Regions from separate parts of the Ideonella sp. sgz306126 genome, predicted to be linked through region 2. Evidence: predicted binding sites of a transcription regulator. Region 2 holds the regulator's gene; each other region holds the start of a gene.
What was found. The regulator FNR, encoded in region 2, switches genes on or off when oxygen is low (the NO sensors DNR and NnrR bind a similar motif). The targets are predictions, from matches to a motif close to TTGATNNNNATCAA.
Positions count from the first base shown of each region.

Region 1: the regulator FNR is predicted to act here: its motif matches at 1,626-1,639, upstream of paaA (1,2-phenylacetyl-CoA epoxidase subunit PaaA).
Region 3: the regulator FNR is predicted to act here: its motif matches at 1,257-1,270, upstream of cyoA (ubiquinol oxidase subunit II).

Region 1 is NZ_JBVYWP010000001.1:365,469-370,138, reverse strand. Features, by position in the region: gene paaC (1,2-phenylacetyl-CoA epoxidase subunit PaaC) at 1-148, opposite strand, end outside; gene paaB (1,2-phenylacetyl-CoA epoxidase subunit PaaB) at 204-497, opposite strand; gene paaA (1,2-phenylacetyl-CoA epoxidase subunit PaaA) at 509-1,519, opposite strand; gene AC0N04_RS01690 (DUF2789 domain-containing protein) at 1,701-1,934, opposite strand; gene hppD (4-hydroxyphenylpyruvate dioxygenase) at 2,267-3,343, shown strand; gene AC0N04_RS01680 (transglutaminase-like domain-containing protein) at 3,388-4,293, opposite strand; gene AC0N04_RS01675 (class I SAM-dependent methyltransferase) at 4,293-4,670, opposite strand, start outside.
Region 2 is NZ_JBVYWP010000004.1:403,469-408,138, reverse strand. Features, by position in the region: gene ccoP (cytochrome-c oxidase, cbb3-type subunit III) at 1-93, shown strand, start outside; gene ccoG (cytochrome c oxidase accessory protein CcoG) at 108-1,595, shown strand; gene AC0N04_RS14285 (nitrogen fixation protein FixH) at 1,616-1,891, shown strand; gene AC0N04_RS14280 (hypothetical protein) at 1,972-2,214, shown strand; gene fnr (fumarate/nitrate reduction transcriptional regulator Fnr) at 2,287-3,021, opposite strand; gene hemN (oxygen-independent coproporphyrinogen III oxidase) at 3,182-4,591, shown strand; gene AC0N04_RS14265 (sulfite exporter TauE/SafE family protein) at 4,594-4,670, shown strand, end outside.
Region 3 is NZ_JBVYWP010000002.1:110,035-114,704, reverse strand. Features, by position in the region: gene AC0N04_RS04910 (MFS transporter) at 1-1,215, opposite strand, end outside; gene cyoA (ubiquinol oxidase subunit II) at 1,330-2,385, shown strand; gene cyoB (cytochrome o ubiquinol oxidase subunit I) at 2,444-4,447, shown strand; gene cyoC (cytochrome o ubiquinol oxidase subunit III) at 4,466-4,670, shown strand, end outside.

The sequences.
Region 1 (4,670 bases), on a different contig from region 2:
TCAAGGCCAGGTCTTCTTCCAGCGCCGGCGCATGGCCGCACCATTCCGACAGGCGCTGGGCGAGGATCAGGCAGGTGTCGGCCAGGCGCAGCACGTACTGCACCTCGGGCGCACGGCTCGGGCTGATGGAGGACGAGGTGGCGTTCATGGGGTGGGGCGGTCGGAGGGAGATGGCAAGGCCAGGGCGCGCGGCGGGCGACGCATCACATGTGGTCGACGGAGCTCGGCAACTTGTAGAACGTCGGGTGGCGGTAGACCTTGTCTTCCATCGGATCGAAGTACGCGTCCTTGTCGGCGGGGTCGCTGGCCGTGATCTGGTCCGACCGGACCACCCACACGCTGGTGCCCTCCTGGCGCCGGGTGTAGACATCGCGCGCCATCTGCACGGCCATCTGCGGATCGGGGGCGTGCAGGCTGCCGCAGTGCTTGTGGTCCAGCCCGGCCTTGCTGCGCACGAAGACTTCGAACAAAGGCCATTCACCGTGTACGTCACTCATGCGTTTCTCCTTCAGGCAGCTTGTTGCTCGGGGGTGTTCTTGCGGGCATGGGCCAGTGCGGCGTCGCGCACCCAGGCCCCGTCGTCCCAGGCTTGCACGCGCATCGCCAGGCGTTCACGGTTGCAGGGCCCGTCGCCGCCGACCACGCGCCAGAACTCGTCCCAGTCGATCGCGCCGAAGTCGTGGTGGCCGCGGGCTTCGTTCCACTTCAGTTCGGGATCGGGCAGGGTGACGCCCAGCACCTGGGCCTGCTGCACGGTGGCGTCGACGAACTTCTGACGCAAGTCGTCGTTGCTGATGCGCTTGATGCCCCAGCGCATGCTTTGCGCGCTGTGGGTGCTGTCGGCATCGTGCGGCCCGAACATCATCAGGCAAGGCCACCACCAGCGGTTCACGGCGTCCTGCACCATGGCCTTCTGCGCGGCGGTGCCGCTCTGCATCATCACCAGCAGGCTGTCGTAGCCCTGGCGCTGGTGGAAGCTCTCTTCGCGGCAGATGCGGATCATGGCCCGTGCGTACGGCGCATACGAGCAGCGACAGATCGGCACCTGGTTCATGATGGCCGCGCCGTCCACCAGCCAGCCGATGGTGCCGATGTCGGCCCAGGTCAGCGTGGGGTAGTTGAAGATCGAGCTGTACTTGGCCTTGCCGCTGTGCAGCGCGCCCAGCAACTGGTCCCGGCTTTGCCCCAAGGTCTCGGCGGCGGCGTAGAGGTACAGGCCGTGGCCGCCTTCGTCCTGGATCTTGGCCAGCAGGATGGCCTTGCGCTTGAGCGTCGGTGCACGCGTCACCCAGTTGCCCTCGGGCAGCATGCCGACGATCTCGCTGTGTGCATGCTGGCTGATCTGGCGCAGCAGGGTCTTGCGGTAGTCGTCGGGCATCCAGTCCTTGGCCTCGATGAAATCGCCCGCGTCGATGCGGGCATCGAAGGCCTGCTGGTGCTGCAACTCCTCGGCGGAGCGCAAGGCCCGGGGCGGGCTGCCCTCGTCCTTGCCCATCGTGTCCATGGCTTGGGTGTACATGCGTCGTCCTTTGTCGAGGCGAGGCGACCGGTGCGTGCAAGCCGAGGCTTGCGCTGTTCAGAATTCACCGACCGATCGGTCGGATAATGTATCGTCCGACGCTTGTTTGACGCAAGTCATGGGAGACGGTGAAAACCCGGGGGCGGCGCGCGGTGGGCCGTCCCTGCCGGGCGACCGGGGCTCAGCCGCGCATCAAGGCGTCCAGCGCGTCGACCACTTCGGCCCAGTCGGCGTCGTTCGCCCATTGCTCGCGCAGGAACTGGGCCTGGCTGGCGCTCCACACCGGCGCGTCGGCCAGCGCCATGCCCCTGGGCAGCGGGCCCGCGGTGCGCAGGAAGTGCTCGATGCCGGCGACATCGCCCGGCAGACCCAGTTGGCGGAACAGGTCGCCGAGGGGGTGGAAGTGACTGTCCATGGGAGTCCGCCTTTCAGCATCGATGGCCGCGATGCCGACAGCTTGGCACGTTGCGCCGGGCACGTCATCCCGGCCCGCGTGCCGGCCCTGTCGGTGGGTCTGCCGAGCGGGCGTCGGCACTTGTGCGGATGGGCAGCGCTGCGAAATGTCACTACCATGCGCGCCATGACGAACTTCGTCTTTCAAGGTGTGATCGGCGATCACCTCGCACGCAGCGTGCGGGGCCTGCCGTGCTCTCCGCCTGTGAACCGGTTGGGTCTCTGAACCGTCCGCCTGCACGCCCGATCCGGGGCGCGCAGGCCCGTCTGCCTTCCGTTTTCAGGAGCCTTGCAATGGCTGATTTGTTTGACAACCCCATGGGCCTCATGGGGTTCGAGTTCGTCGAGTTCGCGTCCCCCGTCCCCGGAATGCTGGAACCGCTGTTCGAGAAGATGGGCTTCTCGCTGGTCGCGCGGCACCGGTCCAAGAACGTCTCGCTGTTCCGCCAGGGCGAGATCAATTTCATCGTCAACAACGAACCTCGCAGCGTCGCCGGCTACTTCGCGGCCGAGCACGGCCCGTCGGCCTGCGGGATGGCGTTTCGCGTCCAGGATTCGCACCGGGCCTACGCCCGCGCGCTGGAACTGGGTGCGCAGCCGGTCGAGATTCCCACCGGGCCGATGGAGTTGCGCCTGCCGGCGATCAAGGGCATCGGCGGCGCGCCGCTGTACCTGATCGACCGCTTCGAGGACGGCAAGTCCATCTACGACATCGACTTCGAGTTCATCGAGGGGGTGCCGCGGCGGCCGGTCGGCCACGGCCTGAAGCTGATCGACCACCTGACGCACAACGTCTACCGCGGCCGCATGGCCTTCTGGGCGAACTTCTACGAGCGCCTGTTCAACTTCCGCGAGATCCGCTACTTCGACATCCAGGGCGAATACACCGGGCTGACCAGCAAGGCCATGACCGCACCGGACGGCAAGATCCGCATCCCGCTGAACGAGGAGTCGAGCAAGGGCAGCGGCCAGATCGAGGAGTTCCTGATGCAGTTCAGCGGCGAGGGCATCCAGCACGTGGCCCTGCTGACGGACGACCTGCCGGGCACGATCGACCAGCTCGCGCTGGCCGGCATTCCGCTGATGACCGCGCCCGGCCCGGCGTATTACGAGATGCTGGAAGAACGGCTGCCCGGCCATGGCGAGAACGTCAGCGCGCTGCAGACCCGCGGCATCCTGCTCGACGGCAGCACCCAGGGCGGTGCGCCTCGCCTGCTGCTGCAGATCTTCTCGCAGACCTTGCTGGGTCCGGTGTTCTTCGAGTTCATCCAGCGCAAGGGCGACGACGGCTTCGGCGAAGGCAACTTCAAGGCGCTGTTCGAATCGATGGAGCGCGATCAGCTGCGCCGCGGCGTGATCCGGGCCGATTGAGGGCCGGGCCGCTGCCCTACGGCCGTGGCACCCTCACCGGGAGGCTACGGCCCCGCGTCGGTCGACAGCGCCCGCGTGGTGCGGTAAGGCAGGGTCCAGCGGCCTGATCCGTCGTCCTGTGCGCCGATCTGGATCAGCGGCGGCTGGGTGCGCACGCTGCCGAAGATGGTGGCGAACGACACGTCCGCCGCGTCACGGCCGGTGCCCATGCGCACGAAGCCCATCGGGATCGCGGTGCCGGAAGGATCGAACAGATACCAGCGCTGGCCCAGGAAGACCTCGACGTAGGCATGGAAGTCGGTCGGTCCCAGGGCCGGATCGGCGCCGAAGTCGATGCCGGTGGTGAAGCGCGCCGGGATGCTCAGCGCCCGGCACAGCGCAATCATCAGGTGCGCGAAGTCGCGGCACACGCCGACCCGGTCGGTCACCGTGTCCAGCGCCGAGGTGGTCGAGGTCGAGGTGTTGGACTGGAAGCGCACCTGGCGCTGGACCCAGTCCTGGATCGCCTGCACGCGGCCATAGCCCTGGCGCAGGTGCCCGAACTCGGCCATCGCCAGCACGGCCAGGCGGTCCGACTGGCAGTAGCGACTGGGGTAGATGTAGTGCAGCACCTGGGGCTGCAACCGGGCCACCGGCACTTCGGGCACCGGGTCTGGCGCCGCGCTGTGGTGGTGCAGATCCACGGTGGCGTGGTAGCTCAGATGCAGCGGACCCGGGCCGGCGCTCAGGCGCAGGTAGCGGTTGGCGGTGGCCGGGTCGGTCCACAGGCTGCTGGCCACCGGCTGGCTGAGCTGAAGTCCCTCGTCGACCACGGTCTGGTGGCGCGTGTGGGCGCAATGGACGTTGAAGACGAAATCGGCACCGGGCGGTGCGATGTCGTAGCTCAGCGTGATCGCCAGCTGCAGGCGCACCCGGAGGGCCTGAACGGGGTCGACGGCGGTCTGGTTCATCATGGGCTCCGGCGGGTGAAGTGGAGCAGGCGCCCGCTGTAGGCGCCGCCAGGTCCTTCGGGGTCGCGAATCGCGGTTTCGTGCAGGCGGTAGCCCAGGCCGCCCATGCGGCGGTTGAAGGCACTGCGGTTGCCCCGGTTCGGGTCGATCACCATCACCTCGCCGTCGGCGCGCGCGTGGCGCCCGATGAAGCGGGGCAGCACGCCGGCATCGTCGCGCTCGTAAAGGATGTCGCTGCCCATGATCAGCGCGTAGCGTTCGGCGGCCGGATCGTCGCCATCGCCCTCGTCGGCCCAGCCGCCGCCCAGGAAGGGCATCGGCGGCAATGCGTTCAGTCGCAGGTTTTCCATCAGGAAGGCCTGCGCCAGCGGGTGGAT
Region 2 (4,670 bases):
CCTCAAGGTGCTCGGTTCACGCCGGAACAATTGAAGGTGCTGGTCGCCTACGTCTGGAATTTGTCCCACAGCACAAAGGTCGCCGCTCAGTAAGGTAAATTGGCAGCATGAGCGATACCCCCGCCCCTATTCAGTCGACTCCGATCCACCAATCTCCTCCGGACGACGACAGCGTTGAGGCGCTGGTATCGCTCTATCAGAAGCAGAAGAAGATTTACGCCCGTGCGGTATCGGGCGTGTTCGCCAAATGGCGCTGGGCGCTGGTCTGGTTCACCCAGGTTTTGTTTTACAGCGTCCCTTGGCTGACTTGGAATGGTCGGCAGGCGGTGTTGTTCGACCTGATTTCAAGGCGCTTCTATATTTTCGGGTTGGTCTTGTATCCGCAAGACCTGATCTATTTGTCAGCGCTGCTGATGATCTCGGCCTACGGCTTGTTCTTGTTCACGGCCGTGGCGGGGCGACTGTGGTGTGGCTTTGCCTGCCCGCAGACGGTCTACACCGAGATCTACATGTGGATCGAGCGCAAGTTCGAGGGAGACCGCCCTCAGCGCATGAAGCTTGACGAAGGCCCCTGGACTGCCAACAAGCTGTGGCGAAAGGGCGGTAAGCAAGCCAGCTGGATCCTCTTCGGCCTGTGGACGGGCTTCACGCTGGTGGGCTATTACACGCCGATCAAGCAACTCGCCGCCGAGGCGGTCACGCTCAGCTTTGGCCCTTGGGAATGGTTCTGGGTGCTGTTCTATGGCTTTGCGACCTACGGCAACGCAGGCTACATGCGCGAGCAGGTCTGCAAATACATGTGTCCGTATGCGCGCTTCCAAAGCGTCATGTTCGACAAGGACACCCTGATCATCAGCTACGACACTGAGCGGGGCGAACCTCGCGGCGCCCGGTCCAAGAAGGCCGACCCGGCGAAATTGAATCTGGGCTCCTGTGTGGATTGCGGCCTGTGCGTGCAGGTCTGCCCCACCGGCATCGACATTCGCAAGGGGCTCCAGTACGAGTGCATCGGCTGTGCCGCCTGCATTGATGTCTGCGACGGCATCATGGACAAGATGGGTTATCAGCGGGGCTTGGTGCGTTATGCCACCCAGAACGGCCTTGCGCAGCATTTCGACAAGCAGCAGATGCTTCATCGTGTGTTGCGTCCTCGCGTCTTGGTGTACACGGCCATCCTGCTGCTGATCTGCACCGCCTTTGCGGTCAGCATCACCCTGCGGAGCCCGTTCCGCGTCGACGTGGTCAGGGACCGCGCCTCGCTGGCACGCATTGTCGGCGCCGGAAACATCGAAAATGTCTACCGGTTGCAAATCATGAACAACGCCGAGAAGGCCCAGCACTATCAGGTGTCCGTTGCAGGGCTGCCTGGCATCACGGTGGCGGGAGATGACGGCCGTACCAACAGTGCAGATATTCTGGTCGGGCCCGCGGAAGCCCATTGGATCACGCTGGAAGTTCGCATTCCCTTTGAATCGAGCCAGCAGGTTGGGTCCGGGGTGCACGAGATCCACTTCAATGTCGAGCGCCTCGCCTCGGGGACGGATGGCACGCCTGCGACGGTCTCGGAGAAATCCACCTTCCTGGTACCTCGCTGAACGAATCGGAGATTGACACGATGTCGAATACCCAGGTTTCCCCTGTTGCCAGCAGATCCGAGTCCATCGAGAGTCAACGCCCATGGTGGACTTATGGGATGGTGTGGATGGTCATCAGCGGCCCGCTCTCGGTGGTCATCGCCGCCTTGATCAGCGGATACGTCGCCTGGCATGGCCAGGACCCCGTGCTGTTGCACGACGATGTGGGCCCCCCGCCATCGGCCATCAAGGCCGGAACCGATTCGCAGACCCCGGCGGAACTTGCACGCAACCACGCCGTGGTATCCAAGCACTGAATGCAGGTCTCCCCCATCGCGGGCAGGGACATGGAAGGGGGACTTGAATGAAAGTCGGCAGATCGAGCTTCGGAATACGCTTGCTGTGCGTTCTGTGGCCATCGTTCCTGATGGCCGGAGTGATGGAAATGCTGGTGTTTTCCGTCGTCGACCCGCACACGCTCCAATGGTTCGGCGGTGCCATGATCGAGTGGAGTTCAACGGCCGTCTACACGCTTGCGTTCTTCGCCTTCTGGCTGATCATCTCGACCGCGAGCGCGTTGACGCAATTGCTGGTGACCTGTCCGCCCGACAGCTTCGAGGAGCGTGCCCCTCAACTCTAGCAAGCGCTGCTCGCTTGCCTTCGATACCGGCGCCAGGGCCGGACGGACTGCCAGAATCCAGTCCGGTCTGTGTCAGCAGTTCGCGCCGTTGACCAGTTGCTGCAGTCCGGCCTGATCAACGATGCGGATATGGCGCTGCTTGACTTCGAGAAAGCCATCTTCCTGAAACTTCGAGAAGGTTCGGCTGACGGTTTCCAATTTCAAGCCGAGGTAGCTGCCGATCTCTTCGCGGGTCATCCTCAGAATCAACGAAGAGGCCGAAAAGCCTCGCGCTTCTAGGCGTTGCGTGAGATTCAACAAGAACGCCGCCAGCCGCTCCTCGGCACGCATGCTGCCCAACAACAGCATCACGCCGTGGTCGCGCACGATCTCGCGACTCATGATCTTGTGGAATTGGTGCTGGAGGTCGGTGAACTCACGCGACAAATCCTCCAACTGGCTGTAGGGGATAACGCAGACCTGAGAGTCTTCCAGCGCTACCGCATCGCAGGAATGCCGGTCGTTGCTGATGCCGTCCAGGCCCAGCAATTCGCCTGCCATCTGAAACCCGGTGACCTGATCGCGTCCGTCCTCCGACGACACGCAGGTCTTGAAGAAGCCGGTCCGGACCGCATACAGCGATTGGAACGGATCCCCCGAGTGGAACAGCGTATCGCCTCTGGCGACGGTCTTGCGGGTTGCGACCAGATCATCCAGCCGGTCCAAATCGTTCCTGCCCAAGCCCACGGGCAAGCACAGCTCCCGCAGGTTGCAACTGGAACAGGCCACCTTGAAGGCCTCAGGCTTCACACGCAGCGAATCAGTCATGATGACGATTATCGCTTGAGGGGAAAGTTTGCGGCAGCCCCACGCACGCGGCGTCGCAGGATTCAAACAACGTGCGAGGCAGGGTCTTTCCCGGCACGCAAACGCCAGCTGCCTTGAGACACATCAAGGCTCAGCCCCCCCACTTTGGCACCATCGCGCCATGGAACTTGTTGCCTCCGCACCACCGATCGGGTTGCCCACAGACTTGCTGGAGCGTTTTGACGTTCCCGGGCCCCGCTACACCTCCTACCCGACCGCAGATCGCTTTGTGGAGGCCTTCACAGCGGGCGATTACCAGCGCGCGCTGACGCAGCGCAGCGAAGGCGCCCAGGTCGGGGGCAAGCAGCCGCTGTCGATCTATGTCCACATCCCGTTCTGTGAGTCGGTCTGCTATTACTGCGCCTGCAACAAGGTCATTACCAAACACCATGACCGCGCCGCCGAGTATCTGAGCGCGCTCGACATCGAGATCGGGCTTCACGAGAAGGTGCTGGGCGACCAGCAGGTGGTGTCGCAAATTCACTTCGGGGGCGGGACACCGACGTTTCTGAGCGATGCCGAGTTGTCCGGACTGATGGAGCGGCTGCAACAGGCCTTTCGCGTCGCACCCGGTGCCGAGATCTCGATCGAGGTGGATCCTCGCACCGCTTCGCCGTTGCGCTTGGCGGCTTTGCGGAAGATGGGCTTCAACCGGATCAGCTTCGGGGTGCAGGATTTCGATCCCGAAGTCCAGAAGGCAGTCCATCGGGTCCAGTCCTTCGAGAGCATCCGCGATCTGATGCACGCGGCTCGCGAACTGGGGTTCGAGTCGATCAATGCCGACCTGATCTACGGCTTGCCGAAGCAGACCCCGACCTCCTTCGCCCGCACCGTGGCGCAGATCAGCGAACTCCGACCCGATCGCATCGCCTTGTATTCGTACGCACACCTGCCGCAGCGCTTCAAGCCGCAGCGCCGCATCGATGCGAGTCAATTGCCCCCGCCGGACCATCGTATCGCGATGCTGTCCGGGGCGATCGCCGGTTTTCTCTCCCATGGCTACACCTACATCGGCATGGACCATTTCGCGCTGCAGGGCGACTCGCTGGCGGCGGCCAAGCGCCAAGGGCGACTGCACCGGAACTTCCAGGGCTACAGCACGCAACCCGATTGCGACCTGATCGGGCTGGGGGTGTCGTCCATCGGCCGCATGGGGGCGACGTACAGCCAGAACGCCAAGACCCTGCCGGAGTATTACGACGCGTTGCGGCAAGGGCAGTTTGCGATCGTGCGAGGCTTGGCGCTGACCCGCGACGACCTGCTGCGACGCGCCGTCATCATGGCGATCATGTGCCAGGGCCGCCTGGAGTTCGAATCGATAGAACTTGCCCACCTGATCAAGGTGCCCGAGTACTTCCGCAACGAACTTGAGCAACTCAAGCCCTATGTCGAGATGGGTCTGGTCACGCTGGACGCCGGCGCCGTGCAGGTCACGGCGCAGGGCTGGTTCTTCGTGCGGGCCATCGCCATGGTTTTTGACAAGCATTTGCAGGCGGATCGCGTTCGCGAGCGGTTTTCGCGCATCATCTGAGGGTGAACTTCACCCTGATCTTCAGCGCGCTGCTGATGGGGCTGGCCGGGTCGGTGCATTGCGTGGCGATGTGCGGTAC
Region 3 (4,670 bases), on a different contig from region 2:
CAGCGGGGCAAAGCCGGCGCCGATCAGCCAGGACACATCGGCGGTCAGCGCGGCGCCGGTGTAGCGAAAGTGCGGCAGGAAGTTCGAGGTGACCGCGCCGGCCGCCTGGCCATAGGACAGCCCGAGCAAGGCGAAGCCGATCAGGATGAACGCGTCCTGGCGGGTGGCGCTGCCGTCGAGCAGCCAGGGCACGCACAGGCTGAACAGGCCGATCAGCACGGCCAGCGCGCCGAGTGTGCTGCGGCGGCCGATGCGATCGGCGACCCAGCCCGACAGCGGCATCGCCGCGGCGGCCAGCACCGCGCCCGCCAGCTCCACCTGCAGGAAGCTGCCCACCTCGTGGCGCGAGTACAACGTGATCCACGACAGCGGGAACACCGTGACGATGTGGAACAGCGCGTAGCTGGCCAAGGCGGCGAAGGCGCCGAGGAAGACGTTGTGGCCCTGCTGGCCCAGCAGCTCGCCGACGTCGCAGGGTTCCAGCTCGTGCGCCTGCAGCTCGCGCTCGTATTCGTGCGTCACCACCAGACGCAGGCGGGCGAACAGCGCCACCACGTTGATGGCGAAGGCGGCGAAGAACGGGTAGCGCCAGCCCCAGCTGAGGAAATCGGCCGCCGGCAGGCTGCCCCACAGGTAGGCGAACAGGCCGCAGGCGACGACGAAGCCCAGCGGCGCGCCGAGTTGCCCCAGCATCGCGTACCAGCCGCGGCGGTGCTCGGGCGCATTGAGCGCCAGCAGCGACGGCAGGCCGTCCCAGGAGCCGCCCAGCGCCAGGCCCTGGCCGATGCGGCACAGCGCCAGCAGGCCGATCGCCAGCGCCCCCATGCTGCGGTAGCCGGGCAGCAAGGCCATGCCGGCCGTCGAGCTGCCCAGCAGGAACAGCGCGACGGTCAGCTTCGCGCCGCGGCCGAAGCGGCGCTGCACCGCCATCCCCGCCAGCGTGCCGAGCGGTCGGACGACGAAGGCGGCGGCGAACAGCGCGAACGCCATCAGCGTGCCGTGCAGCGCGTCGAGGAACGGAAAGAACACCGACGGGAACACCAGCACCGAGGCGATGCCGTAGACGAAGAAGTCGAAGTACTCGGAGGCGCGCCCGATGATCACGCCGACCGCGATGTCGCCGGGGGCGACGCTATCGGCCGCGTGACGCGACGGGGCCGGGCTGTTCCGGCCGGGCTGCAGGGGAGGGAGGAGCGCGGTGGCAGAGCTGGACATGATGGGTTCGACGCCGTGAGCTAGGACAAAATGTCCAATCGTTGATCTGCATCAATCAGGATACATTCCGGCCCCGCACGCAACTGTCGTTTTCCCGAGCGCTCGGTGTCCCTGATGTCTTCTCTTCGTATCCACAGTAAAACGCGCCTGGCCGGGCTCGCCGCCCTGCTGCCGCTGGCCGGCTGCAACACCGTGGTGATGCACCCGTCGGGCTTCGTCGCCGCCCAGCAGGCCCACCTGGTCGTCCAGTCGACGGTGCTGATGCTGCTGATCATCGTCCCGGTGATCGCGCTGACCCTGATCTTCGCCTGGCGCTACCGGCAGGCCAACACCGCGGCCGTGTACGAGCCCGAGTGGGACCACTCGACCCGGCTGGAACTGGTGATCTGGGGCGCGCCGCTGCTGATCATCATCGCGCTGGGCGCGCTGACCTGGATCGGCACCCACCGCCTCGACCCGTACCGCCCGCTGGACCAGATCGACGCGCAGCGTGCCGTGCCGCCGGAGGTCAAGCCGCTGGTGGTGGACGTGGTGGCGATGGACTGGAAGTGGCTGTTCGTCTACCCCGAGCAAGGCATCGCGACGGTCAACGAGCTGGCCGCGCCGGTGGACCGGCCGATCGAGTTCCGCATCACCGCGTCCACCGTGATGAACTCGTTCTACATCCCGGCGCTGGCCGGGCAGGTCTATGCGATGCCGGGCATGCAGACCCAGCTGCACGCGGTGATCAACCAGGCCGGCCGCTACGAGGGCTTCTCCGCCAACTACAGCGGCGCGGGTTTCTCGCAGATGCACTTCGGCTTCCTGGGCCTGAGCGGCGCGGATTTCGACCGCTGGGTCGCCGCCAACAAGTCGCAAGGGCAGGCGCTGGACCGCGCGACCTACCTGGCGCTGGACCGGCCCAGCATCGCCGAGCCGGTGCGCCGCTACGCCAGCATCGACCCGGGCTTGTACGACGCGATCCTCAACCGCTGTGTCGAGAGCGGCAAGATGTGCATCAGCCAGATGATGGCCATCGACGCCGGCGGCGGGCTGGGCAAGGGCGGCATCGCCGGCCTGGCGCAGCAGCACTGGGGCGCCGGGCGGCGCACCTACGTGGCGTCCGCCTGCAGCGCCGACAAGCTGCGCAGCGCCACGGTGCTGCCCGCCACCGTCCTCTCCCGACCCTGAAGCCGACGCACGGCCCTGGCCGTGTCCCTGTCCGCGCGCGACTTTCCGAGATCCCCCGATGTTTGACCATCTCACCCTGAGCCAGCTCCTCTTCGGCCGCCTGAGCCTGGACGCGATTCCGTACCACGAGCCGATCCTGGTGGTGACCTTCCTGTTCGCCGCGCTGACCGGCGCGTCGGTGTTGGCGGCAGTGACCTACCACGGTCTCTGGGGCAGCCTGTGGCGCAACTGGATCACCAGCATCGACCACAAGAAGATCGGCATCATGTACATCGTGCTGGCGATCGTGATGCTGCTGCGCGGTTTCGCCGATGCGCTGCTGATGCGCGCGCAGCAGGCCGTGTCGTTCGGCGCCAACCACGGTTTCCTGCCGCCCCACCACTACGACCAGATCTTCACGGCGCACGGCGTGATCATGATCTTCTTCGTCGCGATGCCGATGGTCACCGGGCTGATGAACTACGTCGTGCCGCTGCAGATCGGCGCACGCGACGTGGCGTTTCCGTTCCTGAACAACTTCAGCTTCTGGATGACGGTGGGCGGCGCGGTGCTGGTGATGCTGTCGCTGTTCGTCGGCGAGTTCGCGCGCACCGGCTGGCTCGCCTATCCGCCGCTGTCGGGCCTGCTGCAGAGCCCGGACGTGGGGGTGGACTACTACCTCTGGTCGCTGCAGATCGCCGGCGTGGGCACCACGCTGTCGGGCATCAACCTGATCGCCACCATCGTCAAGATGCGCGCGCCGGGCATGACGCTGATGAAGATGCCGGTGTTCACCTGGACGGCGCTGTGCACCAACGTGCTGATCGTCGCCGCCTTCCCGGTGCTGACGGCCATCCTGGTGCTGCTGTCGCTGGACCGCTACCTGGGCACCGCCTTCTTCACCAACGACCTCGGCGGCAACGCCATGCTGTACGTGAACCTGATCTGGATCTGGGGCCACCCCGAGGTCTACATCCTGATCCTGCCGCTGTTCGGCGTGTACTCGGAAGTGGTGTCCACCTTCAGCGGCAAGAAGCTGTTCGGCTACGCCTCGATGGTCTACGCGACGGTGGTGATCACCATCCTGTCCTACCTGGTCTGGCTGCATCACTTCTTCACGATGGGCTCGGGCGCCAGCGTCAACTCGTTCTTCGGCATCACGACGATGATCATCTCGATCCCGACCGGGGCCAAGATGTTCAACTGGCTGTTCACGATGTACCGCGGCCGCATCCGGTTCGAGGTGCCGATGCTGTGGACCCTGGGCTTCATGGTCACCTTCGTGATCGGTGGCATGACCGGCGTGCTGCTCGCGGTGCCGCCGGCCGACTTCGTGCTGCACAACAGCCTGTTCCTGATCGCCCACTTCCACAACGTGATCATCGGCGGCGTGCTGTTCGGCTCGTTCGCCGCGATCAACTACTGGTTCCCCAAGGCCTTCGGCTACAAGCTCGACCCGTTCTGGGGCAAGTGCTCGTTCTGGTTCTGGCTGGTCGGCTTCTACCTGGCCTTCATGCCGCTGTACGTGCTGGGCCTGATGGGCGTGACGCGGCGCCTGAGCCACTTCGACGACCCCTCGCTGCAGATCTGGTTCCAGTGCGCGGCGGTCGGCGCGGTGCTGATCGCGCTGGGCATCGCGTCCTTCCTGATCCAGCTGGTGGTCAGTTACCGCCGCCGAGAGGCCTTGCGCGATCACAGCGGCGATCCGTGGGGCGGCCGCACGCTGGAGTGGTCGACCGCCTCGCCGCCGCCGGACTACAACTTCGCCTTCACGCCCATCGTGCACGAACAGGATGCCTGGCACGACATGAAGCAGCGCGGCCACCAGCGCCCCGTCGACGGCTTCAAGCCCATCCACATGCCCAGCAACACCGGCGCCGGCTTCGTCATCGCGATGCTCGCCACGCTGTGCGGCTTCGGGCTGATCTGGCACATGTGGCTGATCGTCGGCGCCTCGTTCGCCGCGACCCTGGTCGCGGTGATCGCGCACACCTTCAATCTCAAGCGGGACCATCACATCCCCGCGGCCGACGTGGCCCGGACGGAACAGGCCCGCAGCCTGGCCCTGGCGGCCCAGGCCTGACCCACGCAAGGCATCCTCATGCTCAGCCAACCCACCCTCTCCGCCGCCGGCGCCGCGCCGCGCTTCTACGACGACGGCAGCCACCACCCGCCGTCGGGCACGCTGCTCGGCTTCTGGCTCTACCTGATGAGCGACTGCCTCATCTTCGCGGTGCTGTTCGCGGTCTACGCCGTGCTCGGCCGCAGCTATGCCGCCGGTCCGTCGGGCGCCGACCTGTTCGAGC